DNA from 4 places in the Bradyrhizobium guangzhouense genome. Region 3 is predicted to be linked to each of the others. Evidence: predicted binding sites of a transcription regulator. Region 3 holds the regulator's gene; each other region holds the start of a gene.
What was found. The regulator PhoB, encoded in region 3, activates phosphate uptake and scavenging genes when phosphate is short. The targets are predictions, from matches to a motif close to TGTCATNNANCTGTCAT.
Positions count from the first base shown of each region.

Region 1: a site for PhoB is predicted at 5,778-5,794, ahead of XH91_RS20470 (DUF47 domain-containing protein). Genes of this name have one in related genera too.
Region 2: a site for PhoB is predicted at 5,493-5,509, ahead of phnF (phosphonate metabolism transcriptional regulator PhnF). Genes of this name have one in related genera too.
Region 4: a site for PhoB is predicted at 3,680-3,696, ahead of XH91_RS07035 (YdcH family protein). Genes of this name have one in related genera too.

Region 1 is NZ_CP030053.1:4,237,696-4,245,377, reverse strand. It holds gene XH91_RS20505 (ArsC family reductase) at 1-26, shown strand, start outside; gene XH91_RS20500 (hypothetical protein) at 23-670, opposite strand; gene XH91_RS20495 (ABC transporter ATP-binding protein) at 1,010-1,765, shown strand; gene XH91_RS20490 (ABC transporter ATP-binding protein) at 1,758-2,504, shown strand; gene XH91_RS20485 (ABC transporter substrate-binding protein) at 2,553-3,773, shown strand; gene XH91_RS20480 (branched-chain amino acid ABC transporter permease) at 3,846-4,709, shown strand; gene XH91_RS20475 (branched-chain amino acid ABC transporter permease) at 4,711-5,679, shown strand; gene XH91_RS20470 (DUF47 domain-containing protein) at 5,837-6,481, shown strand; gene XH91_RS20465 (inorganic phosphate transporter) at 6,494-7,498, shown strand; gene sugE (quaternary ammonium compound efflux SMR transporter SugE) at 7,491-7,682, opposite strand, start outside.
Region 2 is NZ_CP030053.1:1,058,968-1,066,649, reverse strand. It holds gene XH91_RS05200 (alpha-D-ribose 1-methylphosphonate 5-triphosphate diphosphatase) at 1-810, opposite strand, end outside; gene phnL (phosphonate C-P lyase system protein PhnL) at 822-1,520, opposite strand; gene phnK (phosphonate C-P lyase system protein PhnK) at 1,543-2,340, opposite strand; gene XH91_RS05185 (alpha-D-ribose 1-methylphosphonate 5-phosphate C-P-lyase PhnJ) at 2,333-3,229, opposite strand; gene XH91_RS05180 (carbon-phosphorus lyase complex subunit) at 3,226-4,341, opposite strand; gene phnH (phosphonate C-P lyase system protein PhnH) at 4,346-4,954, opposite strand; gene phnG (phosphonate C-P lyase system protein PhnG) at 4,959-5,423, opposite strand; gene phnF (phosphonate metabolism transcriptional regulator PhnF) at 5,544-6,272, shown strand; gene phnE (phosphonate ABC transporter, permease protein PhnE) at 6,446-7,330, opposite strand; gene phnE (phosphonate ABC transporter, permease protein PhnE) at 7,288-7,682, opposite strand, start outside.
Region 3 is NZ_CP030053.1:6,895,201-6,902,882, forward strand. It holds gene apaG (Co2+/Mg2+ efflux protein ApaG) at 1-348, shown strand, start outside; gene XH91_RS32870 (Hsp33 family molecular chaperone) at 509-1,516, opposite strand; gene argF (ornithine carbamoyltransferase) at 1,754-2,677, opposite strand; gene XH91_RS32880 (aspartate aminotransferase family protein) at 2,677-3,879, opposite strand; gene XH91_RS32885 (GcrA family cell cycle regulator) at 4,347-4,859, shown strand; gene phoB (phosphate regulon transcriptional regulator PhoB) at 4,947-5,660, opposite strand; gene phoU (phosphate signaling complex protein PhoU) at 5,683-6,399, opposite strand; gene pstB (phosphate ABC transporter ATP-binding protein PstB) at 6,410-7,234, opposite strand; gene pstA (phosphate ABC transporter permease PstA) at 7,231-7,682, opposite strand, start outside.
Region 4 is NZ_CP030053.1:1,437,859-1,445,540, reverse strand. It holds gene XH91_RS07045 (sensor domain-containing protein) at 1-1,933, opposite strand, end outside; gene XH91_RS07040 (NAD(P)/FAD-dependent oxidoreductase) at 2,139-3,242, shown strand; gene XH91_RS07035 (YdcH family protein) at 3,412-3,594, opposite strand; gene XH91_RS07030 (YdcH family protein) at 3,923-4,129, shown strand; gene XH91_RS07025 (hypothetical protein) at 4,254-4,460, shown strand; gene XH91_RS07020 (hypothetical protein) at 4,484-4,735, shown strand; gene XH91_RS07015 (GGDEF domain-containing protein) at 4,738-5,487, opposite strand; gene purE (5-(carboxyamino)imidazole ribonucleotide mutase) at 5,629-6,117, shown strand; gene XH91_RS07005 (5-(carboxyamino)imidazole ribonucleotide synthase) at 6,114-7,220, shown strand; gene aqpZ (aquaporin Z) at 7,258-7,682, opposite strand, start outside.

The DNA of each region.
Region 1 (7,682 bases), 2.7 Mb from region 3:
TTGGCGCCAAGGCCCGCAAGAGCTAATTGAGCTCAATGATCTCGGCAGTGACGGCTGGAGTGGACTGATCGGCGAATTCGACGATTTCGGCGGCCGCAATGCGCCCAGGGGCGCGATGAAACAGGTCGCGGTCGATCACCGTGCGCAGTTTCGGCCGCGGCAGCGCGTCATTTCCGCGCATCAGATTCTTGATCTCGAAGCCGCCGTCCTCGCAGAACGTCTTGAGCGAGGCGATGACGTGGCTGACCTTGTCATGGGTCAGGAAAGGCAGCAGCAGCCGCTCGTAGGCGACGACACGGCCATAGATGTCGTCGACATCGGCGACGCTGTAGACCGGAAGTCCGCGCAAGATGCATTCGTGATAGACCGGCATCACGAAAGGCGCGAGTCGCGGCCCGATATAGTCCTCCAGCAGGATTCCCTTGCCGGTATGGCCGTAAGCGCGGGAGATCCGCGTGCCTTCGCTCTGGATGGTCAAACGCGGCGTCGGAGTCGAGTGGTCCACCGTATAGTAGATGAGATCGGACAGCTCTTCCTCGAGCCGTGCGGGCTGATACTCCCAGATCGCAGGCGCAATCTGATGGCGCGCATACAGTCGCAGCCACGTGTTGAGAAGGTCACGTTGCTTGATCGACTTGACGACGGAGGGAGCAGCGCTGGCGAAATCCAAAACAATATTCCCGGCGAATGAAACCCGAGCATGATCTCGCGCGCGGGAAAATTTTTGATGAAGGCTGGCGCGCGGAAGCAAAGACCGTTAACGACGACTTGATGACCGGTGTCTTGTGAGCCGGGAAGCCGGCAGGCCACATCACGAAGCCTCCAACTAAGGGAGCATAAGGCTCCCCGCCAAAGGCCTGACCTGCTCAGCTTTCCGCCTTGCCTAACCCCCGTCACCTCCGGCATATTCCGCGCCCGGAGGCGGCGTTCCGGGACAGGCTCCAAGGCCCCCGGAAAGTCGAGACAACAAGGACAGCCACGCGTATTGCGCGGGCAGGGGGAAATCTGTTTGGCCGATGAGTTCATTCTCGAAACGGAAGGCTTGACCAAGGAGTTCGCGGGCTTCTTCGCCGTCCGCGACGTTGCGCTCAAGGTTCGCCGTGGGAGTATCCACGCGTTGATCGGCCCGAACGGTGCGGGCAAGACGACGTGCTTCAATCTTCTGACCAAGTTCCTCAAACCGTCTGCCGGAAAAATCCTGTACAAGGGACAGGACATCACGGCGATGGCGCCCGCGGACGTGGCACGCCTGGGACTGGTGCGTTCGTTCCAGATCTCGGCGGTGTTTCCGCATCTCACCGCGCTGGAGAATGTTCGTGTCGCGCTCCAGCGCCAGCACGGCAGCTCCTTCGATTTCTGGCGCTCCAAGTCCGTGCTCAACCGGTTCAATGACCGGGCGCGCGAGCTGTTGAGCGATGTCGGTCTCAGCGAGTTTGCAAATACGCCTGCGGTCGAGATGGCCTATGGGCGCAAGCGCGCGCTCGAGATCGCAACCACGCTCGCGCTCGATCCGGAAATGATGCTTCTGGACGAACCGATGGCCGGCATGGGTCACGAGGACATCGACAAGATCGCCGCGCTCATCAAGCGTATCTCGGCGAAGTACACCATCCTGATGGTCGAGCATAATTTGAGTGTCGTCGCCAATCTCTCCGATATCATCACCGTGCTGACGCGCGGGCAGGTGCTCGCGCAGGGCCATTATTCGGAGCTCACCAAGGACGAGCGCGTCAAGGAAGCCTATCTGGGAGCCGGTCATGCCTGAGACTGCAATGGCCGAGGCGCCGGTGAAGGCCGCGACCGGCGGCAATATCCTCCAGGTCCGCAACTTGGAGGCCTGGTATGGCGAGTCCCACATCCTGCACGGGATCAATTTCGACGTGAACGCGGGCGAGGTCGTTACGCTGCTCGGGCGCAACGGCGCCGGCAAGACGACCACGTTGAAGTCGATCATGGGCATCATCGGCAAGCGCGCCGGCTCGATCAAGTTCAACAATCAGGAGATCATCCGCGCGACCTCCGACAAGATCGCGCGCATGGGTATCGCGTTCTGCCCGGAGGAGCGGGGAATTTTCTCCAGCCTCGACGTGAAGGAGAACCTGCTGCTGCCGCCGGTGGTTCGCGCAGGCGGATTGCCGCTCGAGCAGATCTTCGATCTGTTTCCGAACCTGAAGGAGCGGCTGAGCAGCCAGGGCACCAAGCTGTCCGGCGGCGAGCAGCAGATGCTCGCGATCGCGCGAATCCTGCGCACGGGCGCAAGCTTCCTGATGCTGGACGAGCCGACCGAAGGCCTCGCCCCCGTCATCATTCAGCAGATCGGCCACACCATTGCGCGGCTCAAGAAGGAAGGTTTCACGATCCTCCTGGTCGAGCAGAACTTCCGCTTCGCATCCACCGTCGCCGATCGCTACTACGTGGTCGAGCACGGCAAGATCATTGACGGATTTTCCAATGCGGAGCTTGCCGCCAACATGGACAAGCTCCACACCTATCTCGGCGTCTAGTCCGGCCAACGGTCGAATGGTCACGAGAAGATTTACGAGGGAAGTCGCATGACAAGGTCGATTGCATCGTTGTTGCTTGGCACGGCATTGGCCGTGACCAGCGCTGGCGCCGCTTTCGCACAGGACAAGACGGTCAAGATCGGCGCACTGTCCGATCAGTCCGGTCTCTATGCCGACCTCGGTGGTCCCGGCTCGACGCTCGCTGCGCAGATGGCGGTTGAAGATTCCGGCCTGGGCGCGAAGGGGTGGAAGATCGACATCATCTCGGGCGATCACCAGAACAAGCCCGACATCGGCACCGCGATCGCGCGGCAGTGGTTCGACGTCGACAAGGTCGACATCATCGTCGACGTGCCGAACTCCGGCGTGGCGCTGGCGGTCAACAACGTCGTCAAGGAAAAAAACGGCGTCTACATCAATTCCGGCGCGGCGACCTCGGACCTCACCAACGCGCAGTGCTCGCCCAACACCGTGCACTGGACCTACGATACCTACATGCTGGCGCATACCACGGGCCAGGCGCTGGTGAAGGCGGGTGGCGACACCTGGTTCTTCCTGACGGCGGACTACGCCTTCGGTGCGGCGCTGGAGCGCGATACCACGGCGGTCGTCACCGCCAATGGCGGCAAGGTGGTCGGCGGGGTCAAGCATCCGCTAAACACGCCGGACTTCTCCTCGTTCCTGCTCCAGGCGCAGGCCTCCAAGGCCAAGATCATCGGCCTTGCCAATGCCGGTGGTGACACCACCAACACGATCAAGCAGGCCGCCGAGTTCGGTATCGGCAAGGGTGGCCAGAAGCTCGCGGCGCTGCTGCTGTTCCTCACCGACGTCAAGGCCATTGGCCTCGAGACGGCGCAGGGCCTCAACTTCACCGAGACCTTTTACTGGGACATGAACGACAAGACCCGGGCTTTCTCCAAGCGGTTTTCGGAGAAGATGAAGAACGGTGCGATGCCGACCATGGTTCAGGCCGGCGTTTATGCGGGCGTGCGCCACTATCTCAAGGCGCTCGAGGCGCTCGGCGGCAATCCGCATGATGGCGTGAAGGTCGTCGAGAAGATGAAGTCCATGCCGACCGAAGACGATCTGTTCGGCAAGGGCGAGATCCAGCCCAATGGCCGCACCATCCACAACGCCTATCTGTTCGAGGTGAAGAAGCCCTCCGAGTCCAAGGGACCGTGGGATTTCTACAAGCTCGTGGGGACAGTGCCGGGCGACCAGGCTTTCACGCCGCTCGCCGAAAGCAAGTGCGCGCTGCTCAAGAAATAAGATCGACAGCTCGCCGGCACTGTGCAGGCGGGCGCTACTTTGGGAACGCCGAAGGGACTGGGTGCTGGATCGATGCAGGCTCTCTACGCACAGCTACTGGTGGGACTGATCAACGGCTCGTTTTACGCGCTGCTCAGTCTCGGGCTCGCCGTGATCTTCGGCATGCTCAACATCATCAATTTCGCCCATGGTGCGCTTTACATGATGGGCGCTTTCGTTGCCTATTTCCTGCTGAACATCGGCGGCATCAGTTACTGGTGGGCGCTGCTGCTGGCCCCCGTCATCGTCGGCATCTTCGGCATGATCCTGGAACGGACCATGCTGCAATGGTTGACCGGGCTCGATCACCTCTACGGCCTGCTGCTCACCTTCGGCATCGCGCTGATCGTCCAGGGCGTGTTCCAGAACTATTTCGGTTCGTCCGGCCTGCCTTATTCCATTCCGGACCAACTCAGAGGCGGCATGAATCTCGGCTTCATGTTCCTGCCCATCTATCGTGGCTGGGTCGTCATCTTCTCGCTCGTCGTGTGCTTTGCCACCTGGTTCCTGATCGAGAAGACGCGGCTTGGCGCTTACCTGCGCGCCGCCACGGAAAATCCGACTCTGGTGCGCGCCTTCGGCATCAACGTGCCCCGCATGATCACGCTCACCTACGGCCTCGGCGTCGGCCTGGCCGCGCTCGCCGGCGTGCTGTCGGCGCCGATCAACCAGGTGCGGCCGCTGATGGGCGCCGACCTCATCATCGTGGTGTTCGCCGTGGTGGTGATCGGCGGCATGGGATCGATCATGGGCTCCATCATCACCGGCTTTGCGCTCGGTGTGATCGAGGGCTTGACCAAATATTTTTACCCCGAGGCCTCCAACACCGTCGTGTTCGTGCTGATGGTGCTTGTGCTCCTGGTGAAGCCAACGGGATTGACGGGAAGGGCAGCCTGATATGACAGCCTTGACGGACGATACGCTGCCGGTCACGCCGCGCGCGATGCGTGACGAGATGATCTTGTTCGTGGTGATGGCGCTGCTGCTGGCGTCGGTGCCTTTCACGGGAGTCTATCCGTTCTTCGTGATGCAGGCGCTTTGCTTTGCGCTGTTGGCCTGCGCCTTCAATCTCCTGATCGGCTATGGCGGCCTGTTATCGTTTGGCCATGCCATGTTCATGGGCACGGCCGGTTATTGCAGCGCGCATGCGCTGAAGGTCTGGGCGCTGCCCCCGGAACTCGGCGTTCTCGTCGGCATCGCCGCTGCGTTCGTGCTGTCGCTCATCACCGGCTACATCTCGATCCGTCGCCAGGGCATCTATTTCTCGATGATCACGCTGGCGCTGTCGCAGCTCCTGTATTTCATCTACCTCCAGGCGCCATTCACCCATGGCGAGGACGGCATCCAGGGCATTCCGCAGGGGCACATGTTCGGTGTGCTCGATTTGTCCAAGCCGACCGTGCTCTATTACGTCGTGCTCGTCGGCTTCCTTGCCGGCTTCCTGCTGATCTACAGGATCATCAACTCGCCCTTCGGCGAGGTCCTGAAATCGATCCGCGAGAACGAGCCGCGTGCGATCTCGCTGGGCTATCGGACCGACCAGTACAAATTCCTGGCGTTCGTCCTGTCGGGGACGCTGGCGGGTTTCGCCGGCGCGCTGAAGGTGTTCGTGGCGCAGAACGCCTCGCTCACCGATGTGCACTGGTCGATGTCCGGTGAAGTCGTGCTGATGACGCTGGTCGGCGGTCTCGGCACCATTTTCGGTCCCGTGGTCGGCGCCTTCGTGATCATCGCCATGCAGCAATATCTGGCGGGCTTCGGCCAGTGGGTGACGGTGATTCAGGGCTCGATCTTCGTGATCTGCGTGCTCACTTTCCGCCGTGGCGTCATTGGCGAAATCGCGCATTACTTCCGCAGATCGCTCTAAGTCGCTGATATCGCATCAATTTTGATGGCGAGGTAAATCCGGTGGATGACCCTGCCTGGCGGGTGTGAGACGGCACGCGCGCGAGGCAAAAATGGTCTATGACGGTTTTGTGACGGCCCTGACAGGGCCGGCCCATGTCCAACCGGTAGACTATCCCATGATGCGTTGGTTTCGCGCCTTCCTGCCCAAGGAAGAACGATTTTTCGACCTGTTCGACCGCCATGCCCAGACGGTGATACAGGGTGCAATCGCGCTCCAGGGCGTGCTCAATGGCGGCGAGGAGACGCCGGTCTATTGCCAGCGCGTCAGCCAGTTCGAGAACGACGCTGACAACATCACCCGCGAGGTGCTGACAGCGGTGCGCCGCACCTTCATCACGCCGTTCGACCGCGGCGACATCAAGAACCTGATCACCTCGCTGGATGATGCCATCGACCAGATGCAGCAGACGGCCAAGGCCGTGATGCTGTTCGAGGTCCGCACCTTCGAGCCGCCGATGCGCGAGATCGGGGCGCTGCTGATCGAGTGCGCCAATCTGGTGGGCCGTGCGCTGCCGCTGATGCAGGAGATCGGCAAGAACGTGGCCATGCTGACCGCGATCACGGAGGAACTGACCAAGCTCGAAGGCCGCGTCGACGATCTCCACGACATCGGCCTGAAGGAGCTGTTCCTCAAGCATCGCAACGGCAGCGCGATGGATTTCATCGTCGGCGTCGAGATTTACGATCACCTTGAAAAGGTGGCTGATCGCTTCGACGACGTCGCGAACGAGATCAACAGCATCGTCATCGAGCAAGTGTAGGGCAGGGCCGTCGTGGATGCTGCGTTGGGTCTTCCCGTCCTGGTCGGACTGATCGCCGTCGCACTGCTGTTCGACTTCCTGAACGGCCTGCACGACGCCGCCAATTCGATCGCGACCATCGTCTCGACCCGGGTGCTGCGGCCGCAATTCGCGGTGTTCTGGGCGGCGTTCTTCAATTTCGTCGCCTTCATGGTGTTCGGCCTGCACGTCGCCCAGACCATCGGCACCGGCATCATCGATCCCGCCATCGTCGACGCCCAGGTGATCTTCGCCGCGCTTGTCGGCGCCATCGTCTGGAATCTCGTGACCTGGGCGCTGGGCATTCCGTCCTCGTCCTCGCATGCGCTGATCGGCGGCCTCGTCGGCGGCGGCATGGCCAAGGCCGGGATTTCGGCGGCGGTCTGGAGCGGGCTCACCAAGGCGGTGCTGGCGATCGTGCTGTCGCCGCTGGTCGGCTTCCTGCTCGCGATGATGCTCGTTGCGATCGTGTCATGGCTGTCGGTGCGCTCGACGCCGTTCGCGGTCGACCGCGCCTTCCGCATCCTGCAATTCGCCTCGGCCTCGCTCTATTCGCTCGGCCATGGCGGCAACGACGCGCAGAAGACGATGGGCATCATTGCCGTGCTGCTCTATTCGCAGGGTCATCTCGGCAACGAATTCTCGGTGCCGTTCTGGGTGGTGCTGTCCTGCCAGGCTGCGATGGCCCTGGGCACCCTGATGGGTGGCTGGCGCATCGTCCGCACCATGGGCCTGCGCATCACCAAGCTGACGCCGATGCAGGGTTTTTGTGCCGAGACCGGCGGCGCGGCGACCCTCTTCATCGCCACCTTCCTCGGCGTTCCCGTCTCGACCACCCACACCATCACGGGTGCCATCGTCGGCGTCGGTGCGGCTCGTCGTGTCTCGGCGGTGCGCTGGAACGTGGCGAGCTCGATCGTCTATGCCTGGGTGATCACGATCCCGGCCTCGGCCATCGTCGCGGCGCTCAGCTGGTGGGCGGTCCAGATCTTCAAGTAACGAGCTTCAGCCCGACGATGCCGGCCACGATCAGCCCGATGCTGGCAAGGCGAAGTGCTGTGGCGGGCTCGCCGAACAGGAAGATGCCGAGCGTGGCGGTGCCGACCGCGCCGATGCCGGTCCAGACCGCATAGGCGGTTCCGACGGGCAGGGACTTGAGAGCGATGCCGAGCAGGATCACGCT
Region 2 (7,682 bases), 1.3 Mb from region 3:
GCCGGCCTGATGCAGGCCGCGTGCGGCCTCGATCGTGGTCGGGAACTCCGCCACCGCCACGCCGTCACGGATGGCGTCCACAACGTTCTCCTCGGTGGTGTCGTCATGGCTCGCCAGCGGAATCCTGTACTGATGCGCCAGCGCCACGATCTCGCGCATGTTGGCCGCGGCATACTTCTTCTGGTAATCGAAACGCCTCGCAAACAGCTCGTCGAGCTGGGCATCGGTCATGCCGCCGCCCTTGCCACGGTAATAGTCGCGCAGCTTGACCTCATCGCGGAACTGGCGCTGGCCGGGAGTGTGGTCCATGAGCGACATCAGCTTGACGTCGGGACGGTCGATCAGCTCCTTGGCTTCCTCGACGACGCTCGGCATCGGGATTTCGCAGCGCAGGTGCAGGAAGTGATCGGCGCGCAGCAGGTTCGAATCGCGCGCGGTGGTGATGGCGGCGGCAAGCACGCCGGCGCGGCCATCGACCTCCTCGGCGCCGTCCTCGCGCCAGACCCGGAGCGAATCGAACACGGTGGTGATGCCCGAAGTGGCGAGCTGGCCGTCATAGGAGATGACGGCAGCGACCGGATTCCAGAACACCTTTGGGCGCGGCACATAGTGCGCTTCGAGATGGTCGGTGTGCAGCTCGATCAGGCCGGGCATGAGGAGATCGCCGCCGGCATCCTCGGCCCCGGTCGGCGCCCTGCCCTCCCCGATCTCGGCAATGCGTCCATCCGCAAGCCCGAGCCAGCCCTGTTCGATCACCCGGTCAGCCAGCACGATCCTGGCGTTGGCGATGACGGTATCCTTCGGCTTCATTTCAATGTCCTTCAAGCCGCGGCGGCAAAGCTGGTGACGTCGACGATGCGGTCGGCAATCAAATGGCGGATTTCATCGTCATGGACAATCGCGACCATGGCAACGCCCTGGCGTTTCTTCTCGGCGACCAGTTCGACCACCACGGCGCGGTTGGCGGCGTCGAGCGACGCGGTCGGCTCGTCCAGCAGCAGGATCGGCAGGTCCGAGATGAAGCCGCGCGCGATGTTGACGCGCTGCTGCTCGCCGCCGGAGAAGGTCGCAGGCGGAAGCTGCCAGAGCCGCTCGGGGATGTTGAGGCGATGCAGCAGCTCGCCGGCGCGCGCCTGCGCATCTGCGCGGGTCATGCCGCCAGCGATCAGAGGTTCGGCGACGACGTCAATGGTGGCAACGCGCGGTACCGCCCGCAAAAACTGGCTGACATAGCCGATGGTCGCTCGGCGTACATTGAGGACCTGCCGCGGCTCGGCGGTGGCGAGGTCGATCAGCGTGCCGCGGTGGCGGATGCCGATGCGGCCGGAGTCACAGCGGTAATTGCCAAAGATCATCTTCAGGATCGACGATTTGCCGGCGCCTGACGGCCCCGATAGCACGACGCACTCGCCCGGCTGGACCTGAAAGGTCACGCCCCGTACGACCGGCAGTTCGATGCCGCCTTGCAGGTGCATCGTAAAGGTCTTGCTGGCGTCGGCGATGTCGATCATGGCGGTCATTGGCAGGCTCATGTTGCAAAGTTCATGGCGGCAGAATCGAGGAGACGAGGAGCTGGGTATAGGGCTCGCGCGGATCGTCCAGCACCTGGTCGGTGAGACCTGTCTCGATGACGCGGCCGCCTTTCATCACCATCACGCGATGCGAGAGGAGGCGCGCGACCGCGAGATCGTGGGTCACGATGACGACTGCGAGATGCAATTCAGCGACGAGATTACGCAAGAGGTCGAGCAGGCGGGCCTGAACCGACACATCAAGTCCGCCGGTCGGCTCGTCCATGAACACCAGCCGCGGGCCTGTGACGAGGTTACGCGCGATTTGCAGGCGCTGGCGCATGCCGCCGGAATAGGTGCGCGGCGCATCGTCGATGCGCGCGACGTCGATCTCGACCCGCGTCAGCCAGTCGGAAGCGGACTCGCGAATCCGGCCGTAATGGTTCCAGCCCACGGCCATCAACCGCTCTCCGACATTGGCGCCGGCCGAGACCGCCATGCGCAGCCCCTGTGCCGGATCCTGGTGCACGAAGCCCCAGTCGGTGCGGAACAGCAGGCGCCGCTCGGCCTCGCCGAGCGCGGCAAGATCGCGGGTGACACCATCGCGCATGCGGTAGGACACCTGCCCGCCGCTGGCGGCGAGCTGGCCCGACAGCATCTGCAACAGCGTCGACTTGCCGGAGCCGGATTCACCGACGATCGCCAGCACCTCGCCGGGATAGAGCGAGAAGGACACGTCACGGCAGGCCACGATGCGGCCGTAGGACTTGCTGAGGCCGTCAGCGATCAGCAGCGGCTGATCGGTTTCCAGAAGATCCTGCTCAGCCATTGGCTCCTCCCTCCGCCTTGTCCTTGTAGGGCGCAGCACTCAGGGCACCGTGATGGCCGGCGGCCTGACGTCCCTCGCAATAGTCAGTGTCCGAGCAGACGAACATGCGGCTGCCCTCGTCGTCGGTGACGATCTCGTCGAGATAGGAATTTTCGGCCGCACAGAGCGCGCAGGGCGCGTTGAAACGGTAGGGCTCGAACGGATGATCCTCGAAATCGAGCGACACCACCTGCGTATAGGGCGGGATCGCATAGATCCGCTTCTCGCGGCCGGCGCCGAACAATTGCAGCGCCGGGCAATTGTCCATCTTGGGATTGTCAAATTTCGGCGTCGGTGACGGGTCCATCACGTAGCGGGCGTTGACCTTCACCGGATAGGCGTAGGCGGTCGCGATGTGACCGAAGCGGGCGATGTCCTCATAGAGCTTCACATGCATCAACCCGTATTCGGCGAGCGCATGCATACGCCGCGTCTCGGTCTCGCGCGGTTCGAGGAAGCGCAGCGGCTCCGGGATCGGCACCTGATAGACCAGCACCTGGCTTTGGTGGAGCGATGCTTCAGGAATGCGGTGGCGGGTCTGAATCACGGTGGCCTCGTCGGTCGACGTCGTGGTCGCAACGCCGGCGGTCTTGGCAAAGAACTTGCGGATCGAGATCGCGTTGGTGGTGTCGTCAGACCCCTGGTCGATCACTTTCAGCACGTCCCTAGGGCCGAGGATCGCGGCCGTCACCTGCACGCCGCCGGTGCCCCAGCCGTAGGGCATCGGCATTTCGCGGCTGGCGAACGGCACCTGATAGCCGGGGATCGCGATCGCTTTCAGGATCGCGCGGCGGATCATCCGCTTGGTCTGCTCGTCGAGATAGGCGAAGTTGTAGGTGGGCGCGTTCATTCCGCGGCCTCCTTTATGGCATCGGGGGCGCTGGCTTCAGGCGAAGCTTCGGCAAATTCCTTGCGCAGCTTGCGCAACAGACCGAGCTCGGACTGGAAGTCGACATAATGCGGCAGCTTCAGATGCTCGACGAAGCCGGTCGCCTGGACGTTATCCGAATGCGACAACACGAATTCTTCATCTTGCGCCGGGGCCAGGGCCTCTTCACCGAGCTCGCGGGCACGCAAAGCACGATCCACCAGCGCCATCGACATGGTCTTGCGCTCGCTCTGGCCAAAGGCAAGACCATAGCCGCGCGTGAAGCACGGCGCTTCCGTCGCCGATCCCTTGAACTGGTTGACCATCTGGCACTCCGTGAGCTCGATCGAACCGAGCGGCACGGCGAAACCGACGTCTTCGGCGGCGAATTCCACCTCGACCTCGCCGAAGCGGATCTCGCCGGCGAAGGGATGGTTGCGGCCATAGCCGCGTTGCGTGGAGTAGCCCATCGCCAGCAGGAAGCCTTCGTCGCCGCGGGCGAGATTTTGCAGGCGCAGGTCGCGGTCCGCCGGAAAGTTCAGCGGCTCCCGCGTGAGATCGCCGACGACGGCGCCGTCGTCCGCCTGCGGCGATGATTCGATCAGCCCGTCGCGGCCGAGAATGTCGGTCACGCGCGGCGTTGGCGCCGTGGACGCTTCGGCCACGGCCGGTGCGTCCGGCACGAAACCCTGGGTGAGCGAGGGATCGAGCAGACGGTGGGTATAGTCGAAGGTCGGCCCGAGGATCTGGCCGCCGGGAATGTCCTTGAAGGTCGACGACACCCGCCGCTGCACCCGCATCGCGCCGGTGTTAACAGGCTCGCTGGCGCCGAAGCGCGGCAGGGTGGCGCGGAAGGCGCGAACCAGAAAGATCGCCTCGATCAGATCGCCGCGCGCCTGCTTGATCGCGAGCGCCGCGAGCTCGCGGTCATAGAGCGAGCCTTCGCTCATGACGCGGTCGACGGCGAGCCCAAGCTGTTCCGAGATCTGGTCGAGCGAGACTTCCGCAACGCTCTGGTCGCCGCGCCTGGCGTTGGCGAGCAGGCGATGGGCGTTCTCGATGGCGCGTTCGCCGCCTTTGACTGCGACATACATGCCTCTAGCCTCCCTTGCTCATGACGCGCGTGGTGCGCGGGATCGCGACCACGGCATCATCGGCCACCAGAACCAGGTCGATGCCGCGCGGAAACAGCGTCTCGTTGAAACGCAGCTGCTCGAACAGATCGAAGGGCTTGAACGAAGCTGCAAGCGTCGCGACGCCGTCGATGCCGGGCCCGCGGAGTTCAAAGTTTCGCCCTGAATCCAGGCTCTCGACCTGAATGATCACGGTGGTCGAACGGTCAGGATATTCGTTGGTGCCGAGCGCAAAGCGCTCGAGATTGGGCAGCAACATGCCGTCGCTGATCAGCGCGAAGGCCGCAATCGAGGAATCCTGAATCACCGGCGCACCGGTGTGGAATTTGAGCCACTTCAGGACGTCTGCGCTCTCGGCCATGCGCGCATCGAGCCAAAGCGGCGTGTCGTGATCGAACAGCGTCAGCGCGATCGCGGCGGTGCCGCGCATCATGGGTCCTGCCGTTCCAGCCATCGGCACGATGCGCTGGACCGTGCCGGGCCGCGCCATCGCGTCCATGACCGAGCGAAAGGTCGATTGCGCCGACAACACCTTGTCGGCGAACCCCGGCGGCAATTCCGCAATCGTTGTCATGGCCTCACCCTTCACCGCGCACCATGGTGTAGAAATCAACCTTCGTCGCAGCCGTCTCTTCGGCCTGCTGCTTGCGTCTGACCATAAGCTGCTCGCGCAACGGTGCGATTACGTCGCGCTGGACCGCCACGCTGAAATCGCGCGATTGCACCAATGCGTCGCACAGGGCGATCAGCCGCGCCTTCTCACTGTCGCGCCCGAGCGTGTAGCCGAAGCCGATCTCGCCGCTGGCAAGCCGCACCGCGGCGCGCGACACGGTCGCCTCACCCAGATTGAACGGCGCGCCGTCGCCGCCGACCCGGCCGCGCAGCATCACCAGACCGTTCTCCGGTTCACGCAAATCCTGATGGCCGGGCAAGGAGATCGTGCGGAGACGGGCGGCGATCTCGCCCGCCTCCGCGTGCGCCAGCACGGCCATGGCGGCCTGGCGCTGGGCTTGCTGCGTGATGTGCTGGGTCACTGAATCCACCGACCGTTTCGACAAAACTTGCCGAATTCAAGTTGTCTATGATACTAGACAACTTGATACGGAAACGCCATGACTGTTTCGTGACAAACGTGTGATTTCCGGGCTAGGCTGGCCGCCGACATGAGTATGCAGGACACCGCCTCTTCAGGCGTCGCGCTGTGGCGCCTCGTTGCCGACGGCATCGAGCGCGGCATCGCGGACGGCCGTTTTGCCGCCGGCGACAAATTGCCGGGCGAGATGGAGATCGCCGAAACCTATCGCGTCAACAGGCATACCGTGCGGCGGGCGCTCGCAGCCCTTGCCGAGCGCGGCATCGTGCGCGCCGAGCGCGGCAGCGGAACCTATGTCGAGGCGCAGAAGCTCGCTTATCCGTTGCGCTCGCGCACACGCTTTTCGGAGATCGTCGGCGCCGAAGGCCGCGAGCCGCATGGCCGGTTGATCGAGGCGTCAGACGATGTCGCAACCCGCGAGCTTGCACGGGAATTGGGATTGAAGACCGGTGCGCCGCTGGTGCGGATCGAGGCGATCCGCCTCGCCGATCGCACGCCGATCTGCGTCTCCACCACCTGGCTGTCGGCAGAGCGGTTTCCGGGCGCCGGCACGGTGTTTTCAGCCACGCGGTCCATGACGAAAATGCTCGAGCATTACGGGATCCGCGACTATCGCCGCGGTGCCACCCGGATCACCGCCGGCATCGTCGATGCGACCGACGCCGCAAGGCTCGACCTGCCGCTCGGGCGGCCGATCCTGGTGGTCGATGCGACGGACCTCGATCTCGAGGGCAGGCCGCTGGTGACGAAGCATTCGCGCTTTGCGGCGGAAAGGGTGGAGTTTTTGGTGGAGCCGTAGACTCTTTCCCTCTCCCCTTGTGGGACCCCTTGTGGGAGAGGGTGGCTCGCCGAAGCGGCGAGACGGGCGAGGGGTATGCCTCCACGAGTCCAATTTGACTTCGCGGAGACATACCCCTCATCCGGCGCTTCGCGCCACCTTCTCCCACAAGGGGAGAAGGGAAGAAAGAAACCTCATGCCACCGCCCGCTTGCCAATGATCGCAAACCGCAGCTTGCCCGAGATGAAATCGATCGCGGCGACGGCGACCAGGATCATCAGGATCAGGAACGACACCTTCTGCCATTCCAGCACGCGGATTTGCTCGGCGAGCTGGAGACCGATGCCGCCGGCGCCGACGATGCCGATGATGGTGGCCGAGCGCGTGTTCGATTCGATGAAATAGAGCACCTGACCGGCGATGACGGGCAACACCTGCGGCATCAGGCCGAAGCGGATCTCGTGCAGCGCGCTGCCGCCCGAGGCGCGAATGCCTTCGACCTGCTTCTGGTCCGCGCCCTCGATCGCCTCCGAGAACAGTTTTCCGAATGCGCCGAAATCCGACACGGCAATCGCGAGCACGCCGGCGAACGGACCGAGCCCTACGACGTTGATCCAGACCAGCGCCCAGATCAGCGTATCGACGCCGCGGATCGAATCGAGGAACCGCCGCACCGGGAAGCGGACGATGTGAGGCACGATATTGCGGGCTGCCAGCAGGCTGACCGGCAGCGCCAGCAGGGCGGCGAGCGTGGTGCCGAGCAGCGCGATCGACAGCGTCTCTCCCAGTGCCTGCAGATAGAGCGGCAGCGACGAGCCGGGATCGGGCGGCATCATCATCATACTGATCCAGCCGAGCTGGCTCAGCCCAGCGATAAAACGCGACGGCGAGAAGTCGAGATCGACCAGGCCGAACACGAAAATCGCAAGCGCCGCCGCGAGCATCGCGGGCGTCGCCAGGCGCGACGACGCCGGGCGGTCGAAGACGTCAGGGTAGCGCGCGCGAAGTTCCGCGGTGTTCACGTCCTGCGGCTTACTCAAGTCCGCGCCTCCCTGCCGAACAGCCGGGCGCGCACCCAGCCGGTGGTGATGTCGATCAGGAAGACGGTGATGATGATGGTCACGAGGATCGCGCTGACGTCGGAGTAGTAGAATTTTCGGATCGCGACAATGAACTCCTGCCCGATCCCTCCGGCGCCGACAAAGCCCATCACCGAGGCCTCGCGCACGTTGATCTCGAAGCGCAGCAGCGCGTAGCTGACATAGCTGGCCGAGACCTGCGGCAGGATCGCAAAGCGCATGCAGGAGATCCAACTCGCGCCGGTGGAGCGGATGCCCTCGACCGGCTTCATGTCGGCATTCTCGACGATCTCGGAAAACTGCTTGCCGAGCGCGCCGGTGGAGTGGATCGCGATCGCGAGCACGCCCGCCA
Region 3 (7,682 bases):
AACTTTGTTCCGGCGGAGTCCTCTGCCGAGCGGTCCCGCTATTTCTGGTCCTATACCATCGTCATCACCAATTCCGGCGACGAGACCGTACAGCTCAAGACACGGCACTGGATCATCACCGATGCCACCGGACGGCAGCAGGAGGTCAAGGGCGAGGGCGTGATCGGCGAACAGCCGACCCTCGCCCCCGGCGAGCGCTTCGAATATACCTCCGGCGTGCCGCTTTCGACCGCCTCCGGCTTCATGACCGGCCGCTACCTGATGGTCAGCGAGAGCGGGGAGCGCTTCGAGATCGACGTGCCGACCTTCTCGCTGGACAGCCCTGACAACAAGCGGGTTTTGAATTAGGGGCGGGCGGCACCCACAACTGTCATGCCCCGGCTTGACTGGGGCATCCAGTACGCCGCGGCCTCTCGATTCATCGCTGCCGTCTCGGAGTACTGGATCGCCCGATCAAGTCGGGCGATGACGCCGAGTATGTGGCTCGCAATGACGGAGGGTGAGCGCGTTACGCGTCTTCCACGCCCGCCTCTTCCGGCGTGAACTCGTACACCGAGCTACAGAACTCGCAGGTCACGACGACCTTGTCGTCCTTGACCATGGCGGAGCGATCGTCGGGCGAAAAGCTCTTCAGCATGGACGCAACCGCGTTGCGCGAGCAGGAGCATTGCGCTTTCAGGACCAGCGGATTGAACACGCGCACGCCGCGCTCGTGGAAGAGGCGGTAGAGCAGCCGTTCGCCGGAGAGATCGGGATCGATCAGCTCGACGTCCTCGACCGTCTCGATCAGCGAGCGCGCCTCGACCCAGGCATCGTCCTCGGCGACGCTGTGAACCTCGAGGCCCTCGGGCGCATCGCCGGGGTGCAGGTCGGCCTGGCGCGCGCGCTCCGGCGCCTTCGGCAAGAACTGCATCAGCATGCCGCCGGCGCGCCAGCGATGCTTGCCGCCGTCGCTCGATCGCCACTCCTCGCCGACCGCGAGACGCACGCGCGTCGGGATCTGCTCGGAGCGCAGGAAATATTCGTGGGCGGCGTCTTCCAGGCTGCCGCCGTCGAGCGCGACCAGGCCCTGGTAGCGGCTCATGTCCGGCCCCTGGTCGATGGTCATGGCGAGGTGGCCGCGGCCGAGCAAGGTGCCGGAATCCTTGGCATCACCGAGACGCGCGGCATCGAAGCGTGCATAGGCGCGCAGGCGATCCGGCGCCTGATAGTCCACCACCAGGAACGACACCGGCCCGTCCGTCTGGGCCTGCAGGATGAAGCGGCCCTCGAATTTCAGCGCCGAGCCGAGCAGCGTCGTCAGCACGATGGCCTCGCCGAGCAGCTTGCCGACGGGCGCGGGATAATCGTGCTTGGTCAGGATGTCGTCGAGCGCCGGGCCAAGGCGCACCAGCCGACCGCGCACGTCGAGCGCGTCGACCTCATAAGGCAGCACGGCGTCATCGACGGGAACCGCTGAAGGCGCGCGAACCGGGCCTTCAGGCCCGGCTTTCATGTCAGGGGATTGGGAAACCATGGCGCTTTATCTGGGGTCGGAGGGCGGAAATGGAAGGGGGCGCGGGCAACGCGCTCAGACGCGGCTTTGATTACGCAAACTGTACCGCAAACTCGATGTCGTCCTGGCGAAAGCCAGGACCCATAACCTCAAGGTGGAGTTGTGGCGCGAGACGGCAATGACCAATCTTCGCCAAACTACGGTCGGTGGTAATGGGTCCTGGCTTTCGCCAGGACGACGATTAACACCATGCGCGCCTTACTTCACCGCGTCGAAGCACCAGGCCAGAATGCCCTTTTGTGCGTGCAGGCGGTTCTCGGCCTCGTCGAACACGACCGATTGCGGACCGTCGATCACCTCGTCGGTGACCTCCTCGCCGCGATGGGCGGGCAAGCAGTGCATGAACAGCGCATCGGGCTTTGCCAGCGACATCAGCTTGGCATTGACCTGATAGGGCTTGAGCACGTTGTGACGGTGCTCGCCTTCCTTGTCGCCCATCGACACCCAGGTGTCGGTGACGACGCAATCGGCGCCCTTCACCGCGGCCTCGGGATCGGTGCCGAGCACGATCGGCGCATTGGTCGCCTTGATCCAGTCGCGCATCACCTTCTTCGGGGCAAGCTCCGGCGGCGTTGCGACATTGAGCTTGAACTTGAAGCGTTCGGCGGCATGAGCCCAGGACGCCAGCACGTTGTTGTCGTCGCCGGTCCAGGCCACGGTTCGCCCCTCGATCGGGCCGCGATGCTCCTCATAGGTCATGAGGTCGGCCATCACCTGGCACGGATGCGAGCGACGCGTCAGGCCGTTGATGACGGGTACGGTTGCATACGCCGCGAGCTCGAGTAGCGCCTCGTGGTTGAGGATGCGGATCATGATGGCATCGACATAGCGCGACAGCACGCGCGCGGTGTCGGCAATGGTCTCGCCGCGACCGAGCTGCATCTCGGCGCCGGTGAGCATGATGGGCTCACCGCCGAGCTGGCGCATGGCGACGTCGAACGAGACGCGCGTGCGGGTCGACGGGCGCTCGAAGATCATCGCCAGCGTCTTGCCTTCGAGCGGCCTGACCGGCTGATGCGCCTTCTGCTTCGCCTTCATGGCGGAGGAGGCCGCCAGCATGCTCTTGAGCTCCGACAGCGGCAGCTCGTTGATATCAAGGAAATGCTTGGGACCCTTGCTCATCAGCTTGCCGCCCGCTTGTTGCCTGACAGCGCCGTGCAGGCGCGTTCGAGCCTGATGACGCTGTCCTCGATCTCGGCCTCGGTGACGATCAAGGGCGGCAGGAAGCGCACGACATTGTCGCCGGCGCCGACGGTGAGCAGCTTCTCGTTGCGCAAGGCTGCGACCAGATCACCTGACGGCACCACGGCCTTGATGCCGATCAAGAGCCCCTCGCCGCGGATTTCGCTGACGATATCGGGGTGACGGTCGATCACGGAGGCGAGCTTCTGCTTGAGCAGCAGCGACATCTTCTGCACGTGATCGAAGAAGCCGGGCTTGAGCATGACGTCGAGCACGGCGTTCGCGGCCGCGATCGCCAGCGGATTGCCGCCGAAGGTCGAGCCGTGCGAGCCGGGGCCCATGCCGGCGGCCGCATCCGCCGTCGCCAGGATCGCGCCGATCGGGAAGCCGCCGCCGAGCGCCTTCGCCAGCGACATCACGTCTGGTGTGACGCCGGTGCGTCGATAGGCAAAGAGATCGCCGGTGCGGCCCATGCCGGTCTGCACCTCGTCGAAGGCGAGCAGCAGGCCCTTTTCGTCGCAGAGCTGGCGCAACGCCTTGAGGAAGGCCGATGTCGCCGGACGTACGCCGCCCTCGCCCTGGATCGGCTCGATCAGGATGCCGGCGGTGTGAGGACCGATTGCCTTCTTCACGGCTTCGATGTCGCCATGCGGGATCTGGTCGAAGCCCTCCATCGGCGGACCGTAACCTTCGAGGTATTTTGCCGAACCGGTCGCGGCCAGCGTCGCCAGCGTGCGGCCGTGGAAGGCGCCTTCGAAGGTGATGATGCGGTAGCGTTCCGGATGGCCCTTGGAGAAGTGATGATGGCGGACCAGCTTGATCACACCCTCCAGCGCTTCGGCGCCGGAATTGCAGAAGAACACGAAGTCGGCAAAGCTCTCGTTGCAGAGACGCGCAGCGAGCTTCTCGCCATCCGGGCTCTGGAACAGGTTCGACATGTGCCAGAGCTTCGTGGCCTGCTCCTGCAGCGCCTTGACCAGCGCCGGATGGGCATGGCCGAGCGCATTCACCGCCACGCCCGAGGTGAAATCGAGATAGCGATCGCCATTGGTTGCGATCAACCAGACGCCTTCACCGCGCTCAAAACCGATGTCGGCCCTGGCGAAAACGGGGAGCAAATGCGGCGTTGCGCTGTTGGTCATGACGGTCTCTTTGGTGGTCACTCAGGGTGTTTCGGACGGCCTGAACGCGCCTTGCGCAGCGCGTCATTTGGACCGGAAAACGAAACGTGCCGCCTTTTAAGGGCGGCACGCGCAACCATCTTATGCTTGGCAATACGGGTGTCAATGCCGCCCGGAAAGCCCCGCGAAATGCTGAATCCGTAGTCTTGCGGTGGCGATTTTGCGGGATTTTCGCCACGGAACATGTGGAAGCGAGTCGGCGGACTCTTGCGCGTGAGTCACGCCATATTGTAGCGTTTGGCTTGTCAGATACGACATCTCGTGCAGCGGTTCTGATCCCAAAAGTCCTCATGTACCGGCGTAAACGCCCGGGCGCATTTGGTGCGCCCGGCGAGCCTTAAGGGATTCTGGCGGCACGGGTTTTTCGAGGCTTAGGCATTCGTCGTGAGGCCCCATAGATGGCAGGCGCCGGCGAAGGAAAGGGTGCAATGACGGTTTTGACCTGGTCGGATGATCGTGTCGAGCAGCTGAAAAAGCTCTGGGAGGCCGGACTTTCGGCGAGCCAGATCGCCGCTGAGCTCGGTAACGTGACCCGCAACGCCGTGATCGGCAAGGTGCACAGGCTCGGCCTGTCCGGCCGCGCCAAGAGCCCCTCATCAGCAGCTCCCCGACCGCGCAAGGCACGTCCTGCGCAGCACATGATGCGGGTGAGCCGCCCCATCGCGCGCGGCAACACCGCGCTGGCGCAGGCCTTCGAGGTCGAGGTCGAGGCCGAACCGGTCACTTACGACAACGTGGTGCCGATGAGCCAGCGGCTGTCGCTGCTCGAATTGAACGAGGCCACCTGCCACTGGCCGGTCGGCGATCCCTCGAGCCCGGATTTCTTCTTCTGTGGCGGCAAGGCGCTGTCCGGCCTGCCCTACTGCGCCCAGCACTCGCGGGTGGCGTATCAGCCGGCCGCCGATCGCCGTCGCGCTCCGGCGAAGCCCGGCACGCGCTGAGCACAGCTCGAGACGACATCGTCCGGGATGATCGAGACAAAAAAAAGCGCGCCCCAAGGCGCGCTTTTTTGTTTTTCCTGCGCGTAGCTAGCTTGACGTCTGCTCGGCCTTCGCGAAGCGATCGTCGAGGGCGTAGCCGGCGCCGCGGACGGTGCGGATCGGGTCCTGCTCGCGGCCGAGATTGAGCAGCTTGCGCAGGCGGCCGATATGCACGTCGACGGTGCGCTCGTCGATATAGATGTCGCGACCCCAGACGCTGTCGAGCAGCTGCTCGCGCGAGAACACCCGGCCGGGATGCTCCAGGAAGAACTCCAGCAGGCGATATTCGGTCGGGCCGAGATCGATCGGCCGGCCCGAGCGCGCCACGCGGCGCTTCTCGCGATCGAGCTCGATGTCGCCGAAAGCCAGCACGGTCGCGAGCCGCTCGGGGCTGGCGCGCCGCAGCAGGCCCTTCACCCGCGCCAGCAGCTCGGGCACCGAGAACGGCTTGACGATGTAGTCGTCGGCGCCGGTTGCGAGGCCCCTGACACGCTCGCTCTCCTCGCCACGCGCGGTGAGCATGATGATCGGCAGCTGCTTGGTGTCGGAGCGCGCGCGCAGCCGCCGGCACAGCTCGATACCGGACAGGCCGGGCAGCATCCAGTCGAGCACGATCAGATCGGGGATGTGCTCCTTGAGGCGGGTATCGGCGTCGTCGCCGCGCATCACCGTCTCGACGTCATAGCCGTCGCCTTCGAGGTTGTAACGAAGCAGCTCGGTGAGAGCTTCCTCGTCCTCAACCACCATAATGCGTGCGCCCATGGGGTCGTCGCTCCTTGAGGATTCAGGTATTGGGGATCGTCGTGGCGAAGGTCGTCATGTCGCCTTTCGGCCGCTTGTCGGTGATGGCCTGGCCTTCGATCATGTAGAACACGGTCTCGGCGATGTTGGTGGCGTGGTCGCCGATCCGCTCGATGTTCTTGGCGCAAAACATCAGATGGATGCAGAACGAGATGTTGCGCGGATCCTCCATCATGTAGGTGAGGAGCTCGCGGAACAGCGAGGTGCAGATGGCGTCGACTTCCTCGTCGCCCTTCCACACCGCCATCGCCGCCGGCAGATCGTGCGCGGCATAGGCGTCGAGCACCGACTTGACCTGCTGCTGCACGAGGTCGGTCATGTGTTCGAGGCCGCGGAACAGCTTGAGCGGATGGAAATCGGTCTCCAGCGCCGCGACGCGCTTGCCCATGTTCTTGGCGAGATCGCCGATCCGCTCGAGATCGGTCGCGACGCGCATCGCGCCGACGATTTCGCGCAGGTCCACCGCCATCGGCTGGCGGCGGGCGATGGTGAGCACGGCGTGCTCCTCGATCCTCTTCTGAAGCGCGTCGATCTCGGCGTCGGTGTTGACGACGCGCTGGCCGAGCGCGACGTCGCGACGGATCAGTGCGTCGACGGAATCGACGATCATGCGCTCGGCGAGGCCGCCCATTTCCGCAACCGACCGTGTCAGTTCCTGGAGGTCGGTATCGAAAGCCTTTGCGGTATGTTCAGAACCCATGTCCGTCTCCTCAGCCGAACCGGCCGGTAATGTAATCCTGCGTGCGCCGGTCGGACGGCGACGTGAAGATCTTGCTGGTGTCGTCGAACTCGATCAGCTCACCGAGATACATGAAGGCGGTCTTGTCGGAAACGCGCGCCGCCTGCTGCATGTTGTGGGTGACGATCGCGATCGTATAGTTCTCCGACAGCTCCTGGATCAGCTCTTCGACCTTGGCGGTCGAGATCGGGTCCAGCGCCGAGCAGGGCTCGTCGAACAGGATCACCTCGGGCCGCACCGCGACGGTGCGGGCGATGCAGAGACGCTGCTGCTGGCCGCCGGAGAGCGACAGGCCGGACGCGTTGAGCTTGTCCTTGACCTCGTTCCACAGCGCGCCGCCGCGCAGCGCCTTCTCCACGCGGTCGTCCATCTCGGACTTCGAGATCTTCTCATAGAGGCGGATGCCGAAGGCAATGTTCTCGTAGATCGTCATCGGGAACGGCGTCGGCTTCTGGAACACCATGCCGACGCGGGCGCGCAGCAGATTGAGGTCCAGCTTGGGGTCGAGGATGTTGGTCTGGTCGAGCATCAGCTGACCGGTGACGCGCTGGCCGGGATAGAGGTCGTACATCCGGTTGAAGATGCGCAGCAGGGTCGACTTGCCGCAACCCGACGGGCCGATGAAAGCCGTGACGCGGTTGGTGCCGAGCGCCAGATTGATGTTCTTCAGGGCGTGGTGCTCGCCATAATAGAAGTTGAGGCTGCGCACCGTCACCTTGGCCGGGGCTTCCGGCAGCGGCTGCTGGGCATGCGGAAGCCCACCGGACGCGCTCATCGACACGGAAAGATCACTCATTTTGCGGTCCTCTCGGCGCCGAGAATGCGCGCGCCAATGTTCAGGGCTAGCACGGTCAGGGTAATCAGCAGCGCGCCGCTCCAGGCAAGCTGCTTCCAATAGGCGTAGGGGCTCTGGACGAAGTTGTTGATGGTCACGGGCAGGTTCGCCATCGTCTTGTTCAGGCTGAGGCTGAAGAACTGGTTCGACAGCGCGGTGAAGAGCAGCGGCGCGGTTTCGCCGGCGACGCGGGCGGTGGCGAGCAGCACGCCGGTGATGAGGCCGGAACGGGCGGCACGATAGGCGATCCGTTTGATCACCAGCGAACGCGGCAGGCCGAGCGCCGAGGCTGCCTCGCGAAGCGCGTTGGGCACCAGCGACAGCATGTCCTCGGTCGTGCGCAGCACCACGGGGATCACGATCACGGCGAGCGCGAGCGAACCTGCGATCGCCGAGAAGCCGCGCATCG
Region 4 (7,682 bases), 1.7 Mb from region 3:
GCTCGCCATTCTTGATCGCCTTCGACAGGTCCTGGTGCAGCACGCGGCGGTCGCGGATCTGCTGGTCCATCTCGGGCTGGTAGAGGCTGATCGTGCCGCACGACTTCTGCTTGGCGCGGAACAGGGCCGCGCCGGCATTGGCGAGCAGCGAGGCACCGTCGGGGCCATTGTGCGGGAAGACCGACATGCCGGTGGTGATACCGGCGCGGACCGCGCGGCCGTCGATCTGGAATTCCGGCGCGAGCGCCTCGCCGAGCTGCTGCGCCAGCGCGAGGCCCGCGTCGGGCTGCTTGCCGTCGATGATCAGCCCGAATTCGTCGCCAGACAGGCGCGCCACCAGACCGCCTCGCGCGGTGTCCTGGAGCCGCTGGGCCACCTCGATCAGCAGCTTGTCGCCAAGCGCATGGCCGAACACGTCGTTGACTTCCTTGAGGCCGTCGAGATCGACGCAAAGGACCGCGAATTCCTCGTCGGTCCCTTCGCAGGCTTCGATCATCTGGGTCAGCGCCTGAAGGAAGGCCGCGCGGTTCGGCAAATCGGTGAGGCCGTCGTGATAGGCCATGTGCGCCATCCGCGACTCGGTCTGCCGGCGGTTGGTGACGTCCTCGTGGGTCTTGATCAGATATTGCGGCTCACCGGCATCGTTGAGCACGGTGGCACGCCGGGTCAGGAACAGGCGCAGGCCGTCCTTGGTGGAGATCGGATGCTCCTCGGTGATCATCCCGCGTTTCTTGATCGCGGCCTCGTCGCGCGCGATGATCAGCTTGGCTTCCTTGGCATTGAAGATGTCGGAGGCGGTCAGGCCGGTGGCTTCCTCGCGCCGGCGGTTGAGGATCGTCTCGGCGCTGCGGTTGGCGAGCAGGTAGCGGCCGTCCTTGACCTGCTCCACGATCAGCGCCACGGGGATGTTATCGACGACGAGCTCGAGGAACTTCTTGGTGCTCTCGAGCTCCATCGACAGCGATTGCCGATCGGTGATGTCCTCGAACACGACCAGCAGGAATTGCGGCTTGTTGCTCTCGTTGCGGACCACGATCCGGATCGAGGCCACCATGCGCCGGGCCTGCTCGACCTCGACCTCGAATTCGTTGCGATATTGTCCTTCCGGCGCCAGCAATGCGGCCCGGTCGGTCGCCTCGATGCTATCAGCCGATTTCGGGCCGAACAGCTCGCGCGCGTTCTTGCCAACCACCTGGTCGCGCGAAAAGCCCCAGAAGTGCTCATAGGCGCGATTGGCGAAGATATAACGGCCGTCCTCGATGTTCTTTGCGGCGACGCAAGCCGGAACGTTGTCCAGCACCGTTTCCAGGAACTGCTTGGTGGAGGCGAGCTGCCGCGACAGTGCGCGCTGCTCGCTGACGTCGAGATGGGTCGCCACCGAGCCGCCGTTGGGCAGCACGAAGTATTTGACCAGGATGGAGCGGCCATCGGGCAGTTCGGTGATCAGGCCGTTGGGGCTCGCCGCCTTCTCGTAGAACTCGTCGTCAGAGACACCGAGGACCCCGCGCTTGCGCCGCAATCCGAGGATGTCGTAGCCGGTCATGCCGGTCCACAGATCCGAGCGCGCCAGGCCGTAGATCTCGAGATAGCGGTCGTTGCAGAAGATGACGCGCCGCTGCGCGTCCGTCATCACCACGCCCTGGTTGAGATTGTTCATGGCGGAGGAGATGAAGGCGTTGCGCCGCAGCTGCGAACGCTTGCTCTTGCGCAGCGCGGAATGGATCCACAGCGCGATCGCGGCCAGGAACGCGCAGACCACGACGCCCCCGATCAGGGCTTCCCAGACCAGATTGGGCCCGAAATCGCCAAGCTGGATCGGCGAAATGACGCTGTCGGCATAGGCACGCGAAGGCGCGACCGCGCTGGTCAGGCACGCGAGCGCCTGCACAGCAATCGGAAGCATGCTGCCTTCCTGCCAGTTCTTCTCAGCCATCAGCCACCCGCGATTTCAACTGCGGATTGTCTGGCTTCACGGGTTTGGATCGGGTAAACGCCTGTAGACCCAACAGAAAAATGTGACGTGAAATACGGCAATTGCCCTGACATGATAAATGCTTCCTTAACGGACAACGCCCGCGCAGCGCGTTTCCCGGGCAAACCGGAGCCATCGGCACCTTCAGCGGGACTTCTGCATCGCCATGGATAGGGTGGACTGCGTCGTCATCGGAGCCGGCGTGGTCGGGCTCGCGGTGGCAAGGAGGCTCGCACAGGCCGGGCGCGAGGTGATCGTGCTGGAGGAAGCCGAGGCCATCGGCACCGTCACCTCCTCGCGCAACAGCGAGGTGATCCATGCCGGGATCTATTACCGCGCCGGAAGCTGGATGGCGCGCATGTGCGTCAGCGGCAAGCATGCGCTGTACCGCTATTGCGGCGAGCGCGGCATTCCGCACAAGAATTGCGGCAAGCTGATCGTCGCGACCAATGCGAAGGAAACCGAGAAGCTGCAATCGATCAAGGCGCATGCCGAAGCCAATGGCGTGCTCGACATGCAGTTGCTCTCGGGCGACGCCGCACGCGCGCTGGAGCCGGCGCTGGCCTGCGACGCCGCGCTGCTGTCGCCGTCGACAGGCATCATCGACAGTCACGCCTACATGCTCTCGCTGCAAGGCGAGGCCGAGGCGGCGGGCGCCGCCTTTGCGTTTCACACGCCGCTGCTCCGCGCCAAGGCGGAAGCGGGCGTGATCGAGATCGAAGCCGGCGGCGAAGCGCCGATGACGTTGCAATGCGGCCTGCTCGTCAATGCCGCGGGATTGTCGGCGACATCAGTGGCGCGCCACATCGACGGCATGCCGATCGACCGGATTCCGCCGGCCTATCTCGCCAAGGGCAATTATTTCAGCTGCAATGCGCGCGCGCCGTTTTCGCGCCTGATCTATCCGGTGCCCGAACCCGGGGGGCTCGGGGTGCACCTGACGCTGGACATGGCAGGACAGGCGCGCTTCGGCCCCGATGTCGAATGGATCGAGACGATCGACTATGAGGTCGATCCGTCGCGCGCCGAGCGGTTCTATCCTGCGATCCGCAAATACTGGCCGACGCTGCCCGATGGCGCGCTGATGCCGAGTTATTCCGGCATCCGCCCGAAGATCGTGCCGCCGGCGGTGGCAACGCAGGATTTTCTGATGCAGGGGCCGCGCGATCACGGCGTCGCAGGACTGATCAATCTGTTCGGCATCGAATCGCCGGGACTGACATCGTCGCTCGCGATCGCGGACCACGTCGCGGAGCTGGCAGACATCTAGAACGCGTTTTTCGAGCCGAGTGGATAGGCGTCAACAAAAACGCGTCCAAACGAAAAGTCGTTGCGCGATGATGATCGCGCAACTGCGCACCTTACAGCAGGGACGAGCGCAAAGGCTCTCATCCCTGCCTGAAAGGATACGATCAAACTCGACGCTGTTACGGGGGTTACTAGTGAAGCGTGTCGCCGGTCTGCTTCAGTCGTTCAATCTGGTCCTTGACCATCAACTTGCGGCGCTTCAACTCAACAATTTGCAGGTCGTCTGTTGAAAGGTGCACGAGAGCTTCGTGCAATTCGTTTTCGAGAGTTTTGTGCTTCCGTTCCAATTCAACCAGATGTGCCTGAATTGTCATTCGAAACCTCCTCGGTAGGGGTGAACCTTGGATTCGATCCGGACGAGGAAGTGTACATCACCGATTCATTCTGTCGATATGTATCCGTCGTCGCACCGTCATTTTTGAAAATTCATATGTAATGAAGCGTGAGTAAGGAACCCACGCGCGAAAAATCCATGATATCAATGCGCTTACGCCACCTGCTCGCGAATCGTCGAAATATCGTGCGAGAGAGCGGTGCGTGACGGTCGCAGATCGCTTGCGATCACGCCGCGCAAGGACGATAATTTCCACAGGGCATCCACAGCCTTAATCTCAAGCCTATCGGTTTTTCGGCCACCGCAGCATGACCCATGAAGACGAGCGTGAACTCGAAGCCGAGCTCACCCGGTTGCAGCAGGAACACCGAGATCTCGATGCGGCGATCGATGCACTGCATCAATCGCCTGCCCCCGACCTATTGCGGTTACAGCGGTTGAAGAAACGCAAGCTGTTGTTGCGCGACCGTATCGCGTTCATCGAAGACCAGATTACCCCCGACATCATCGCCTGATCCCGACGCGGCCATGCACGACCGTGTGAATCCGCTTGACTCAAAAAGAACAAAAGAAGAACATAAGGACTGCCCCCGACGCTCCAGGACACGCCCCAAGGACAAACCCGCAAGGACACCGCCGATGTCAGTCCCCGCCCCTCTCGACAACAGCCGCTATGAACAGGCCTGCGACCAGGCGATCGCGATGTGCGACGGCAACCTGCGCAGCACCATCAAGGCGCTGATCATGGCCAACGAATATCTGGAAGCGGAGCTGGAAGAATTGCAGGCGGCTGTTACCGCCGGCTGCATCCCGGAGGCTTCGCGCAGCAGGAGCAGCGCGGCTTAAAGCCCCACCATTGGAGCAACGCCATGTCAGACGTGACCTACTACGTTGCAATGCCCTTCCTGATCGATGCCGACGGATCGCCTGTCGCAGGCACCGCTGAGGAATGCCAGAGCTCGACGGCCGCGCTACGGCGCGCAGAGGCCATGGCGCGCGGCACCGGCCACATCGGCGCCGTCGCGTTCAGCCGCTGCGGCGATCCCATGACCGGTGAATTCGGCGATGCCACGCTGCTGCGCAAATTCGGCAACGTGCCGGAAGATCTCGCAACTCTCTAGAGTCAGCTGCTAACAAGCCTGATCCGCGGCTCGTGCCGCCGGTGCGCCTTGCGCACATACATGGCGGCATCAGCCTCCTCCAGCGCGCGGACAGCATCGGACTGCGGCCCGAGCTGCGCGACGCCCGCCGAGGCACCTGCGGTCACGTGTTGGCCGCGAAAGGTGAAAGACAGATCGTCGATGGCCTGCTCGAAGATGGCAGCCTTCGCCTTGGCGTCGGTCTCGCTGAGATTCCACAACAACAAGGCGAACTCGTCGCCACCGAGACGGCCGACCACGTCAGACGCGCGGATCTGCCGCGTCAGCGTCGTTGCGATCGTTTTCAGCACCTCGTCGCCGGCGGCATGGCCGAAGGAATCGTTGATCGGTTTCAACCGGTCGACATCGAGCACGATCAGCGCGCCGCTGGCGCGATAGCGCTTCATGTAGGCGATGGCGCGCTGGAGTTCGCGCTCGAAGCCGCGCCGGTTGGGAATGTCGAGCAGGAAATCGGTATCGGCCGCCGCCTCGAGCTCGGCAACGCGCCGCAGCGCTTGCGACAGCTTGGCCCGCAGGCTGCGGATGGTCGCCTTGCTGGTGTCCTTGCTCGCTGTCTTGCCAATTGTCTTGGTCTTGCCAATTGTCTTGGCAGCGCCGGTACGGGAGGCGCGGCGCGGCGCCGCGGCCCGCTTGGGTACGACTTTCGTTCGGCGCCGGCTGGTCTTCCGGCCCTTTTTGGCCTTCGCAGCGGTCGCCCTTTTTGGTTTCTTCATGGGCATCCTGCTCAATGAAGGCTTGCGGGGATTCACCAAGACAGGATAGTGCATTCCCTTCTCCTTGCCACCGCCTTGCGAGCCGCCGGCCGGAACCGTTAATCTGGCCTATCCTTCTATTTTTCGAGCACAATTGACGTCATGACCGCGCCGATCGCCATCATCATGGGAAGCCAGTCGGACTGGGAGACGATGCGGCACGCCGCCGACACGCTTCGAGCGCTCGGTGTCGCCTCCGACACCCGCATCGTTTCGGCCCACCGCACCCCCGACCGGCTGTTTACCTTCGCCAAAGGCGCCAAGGCTGAAGGCTTCAAGGTCATCATCGCCGGCGCCGGCGGGGCCGCGCATCTGCCCGGCATGGCCGCGGCGCTGACGGAACTGCCTGTGTTCGGCGTCCCCGTCGAGTCCCGAACCCTGAAGGGCATCGATTCGCTCTATTCGATCGTTCAGATGCCCGCCGGCATTCCGGTCGGCACGCTCGCGATCGGAAAGGCCGGCGCGATCAACGCAGCGCTGCTCGCGGCTGCCGTGCTGGCGCTGTCTGATCCCGCGCTGTCCGATCGCCTCGCCGCCTGGCGCAAGGCACAGACCGAGGCGGTTGCCGAGCGCCCGGAGGACAAGGCGTGACTGACGCAAAGCAGGTGAAGCTGAAACCCGGCGACACCATCGGAATCCTCGGCGGCGGACAACTCGGTCGGATGCTCGCCATGGCCGCGGCACGGCTCGGCCTGCGCTGCCAGGTGTTCTCGCCCGATCCGGATTCGCCGGCTTTCGATGTGGTGCTGAACGCGACCTGCGCCGAATATGCCGATGTCGAGGCGCTCGAGCTGTTTGCCCACGACGTCGACGTCATCACCTACGAATTCGAGAATGTGCCGTCCGCGGCCGCCATGGTGCTGGATTCGCGCCGCCCGGTGCTGCCGAACCGCAAGATCCTCGAGACCACCCAGGACCGGCTCGCCGAGAAGGATTTCGTGACGAAGCTCGGCATCGGCACCGCCGCCTATGCCGACGTCACCTCGGTCGCATCGCTGCGCGAGGCGATCGTCAGAATCGGCCTTCCCGCGGTGCTGAAGACCCGCCGCTTCGGCTATGACGGCAAGGGCCAGGCGATCATCCGCGAGGGCGACGACATCGCGAAAGTGTGGACCAGCCTCGCCACCAAATCGGCGATCCTGGAAGCCTTCATCCCGTACGAACGCGAGATCTCCGTGATCGCCGCGCGCTCGGCCGCGGGCCAGGTCGAATGCTTCGACGTCACCGAGAACGAGCATCGCGACCACATTCTGAAGATTTCGCGAGCGCCTGCGCCGATCCCGGATGCACTCGCCGAAGAGGCGCGCAGCATCGCCAGCAGGATCGCAACCGCGCTCGACTATGTCGGCGTGCTCGCGGTGGAGATGTTCGTGCTCGCCAACGGCGGCGGATCGAAGGTGCTGGTCAACGAGATCGCCCCGCGCGTGCACAATTCCGGACACTGGACGCTCGACGGCGCGTCGGTCTCCCAGTTCGAGCAGCACATCCGCGCCATCGCCGGCTGGCCGCTCGGCAAGCCGGTGCGCCACGGTGAGATCGTCACCATGACCAATCTGATCGGCGACGAGATCAATGATTACGAGAAGTGGCTGAGCGTGCCCGGCGCGACGGTCCACATTTACGGCAAGGGCGCCCCGCGCCCCGGCCGCAAGATGGGCCACGTCACCGAAGTCAGGCCCTCGAAGGGCAAGTGAGGGGACCGCAGCAAAAGCTGCGATCCCACTTTTGCGATCACGCCGTCTTCACACCCGCGACGACGCCTGCGGGCTCCTCGCTGAGCCAACGATAGATCACCCCGCCCAGCGCGCCGCCGATCAGCGGTGCGACCCAGAACAGCCAGAGCTGCGACAGCGCCCAGCCGCCGACGAACAGCGCGGGGCCCGTGCTGCGGGCCGGGTTCACGGACGTGTTGGTGACGGGGATGCTGACGAGGTGGATCATCACCAGCGCAAGCCCGATCGCGAGCGGCGCAAAGCCCGCCGGCGCACGGCCGTGGGTCGCGCCCATGATGACGAACAGGAACATCATCGTCATCACCACCTCGGTGATGAAGCACACGACCATGCTGTACTGGCCGGGCGAATGCGCGTCGTAACCATTGGAGGCAAAGCCCTTGGTGACGTCGAAGCCCGGCGCGCCGCTGGCGATCACGTAGA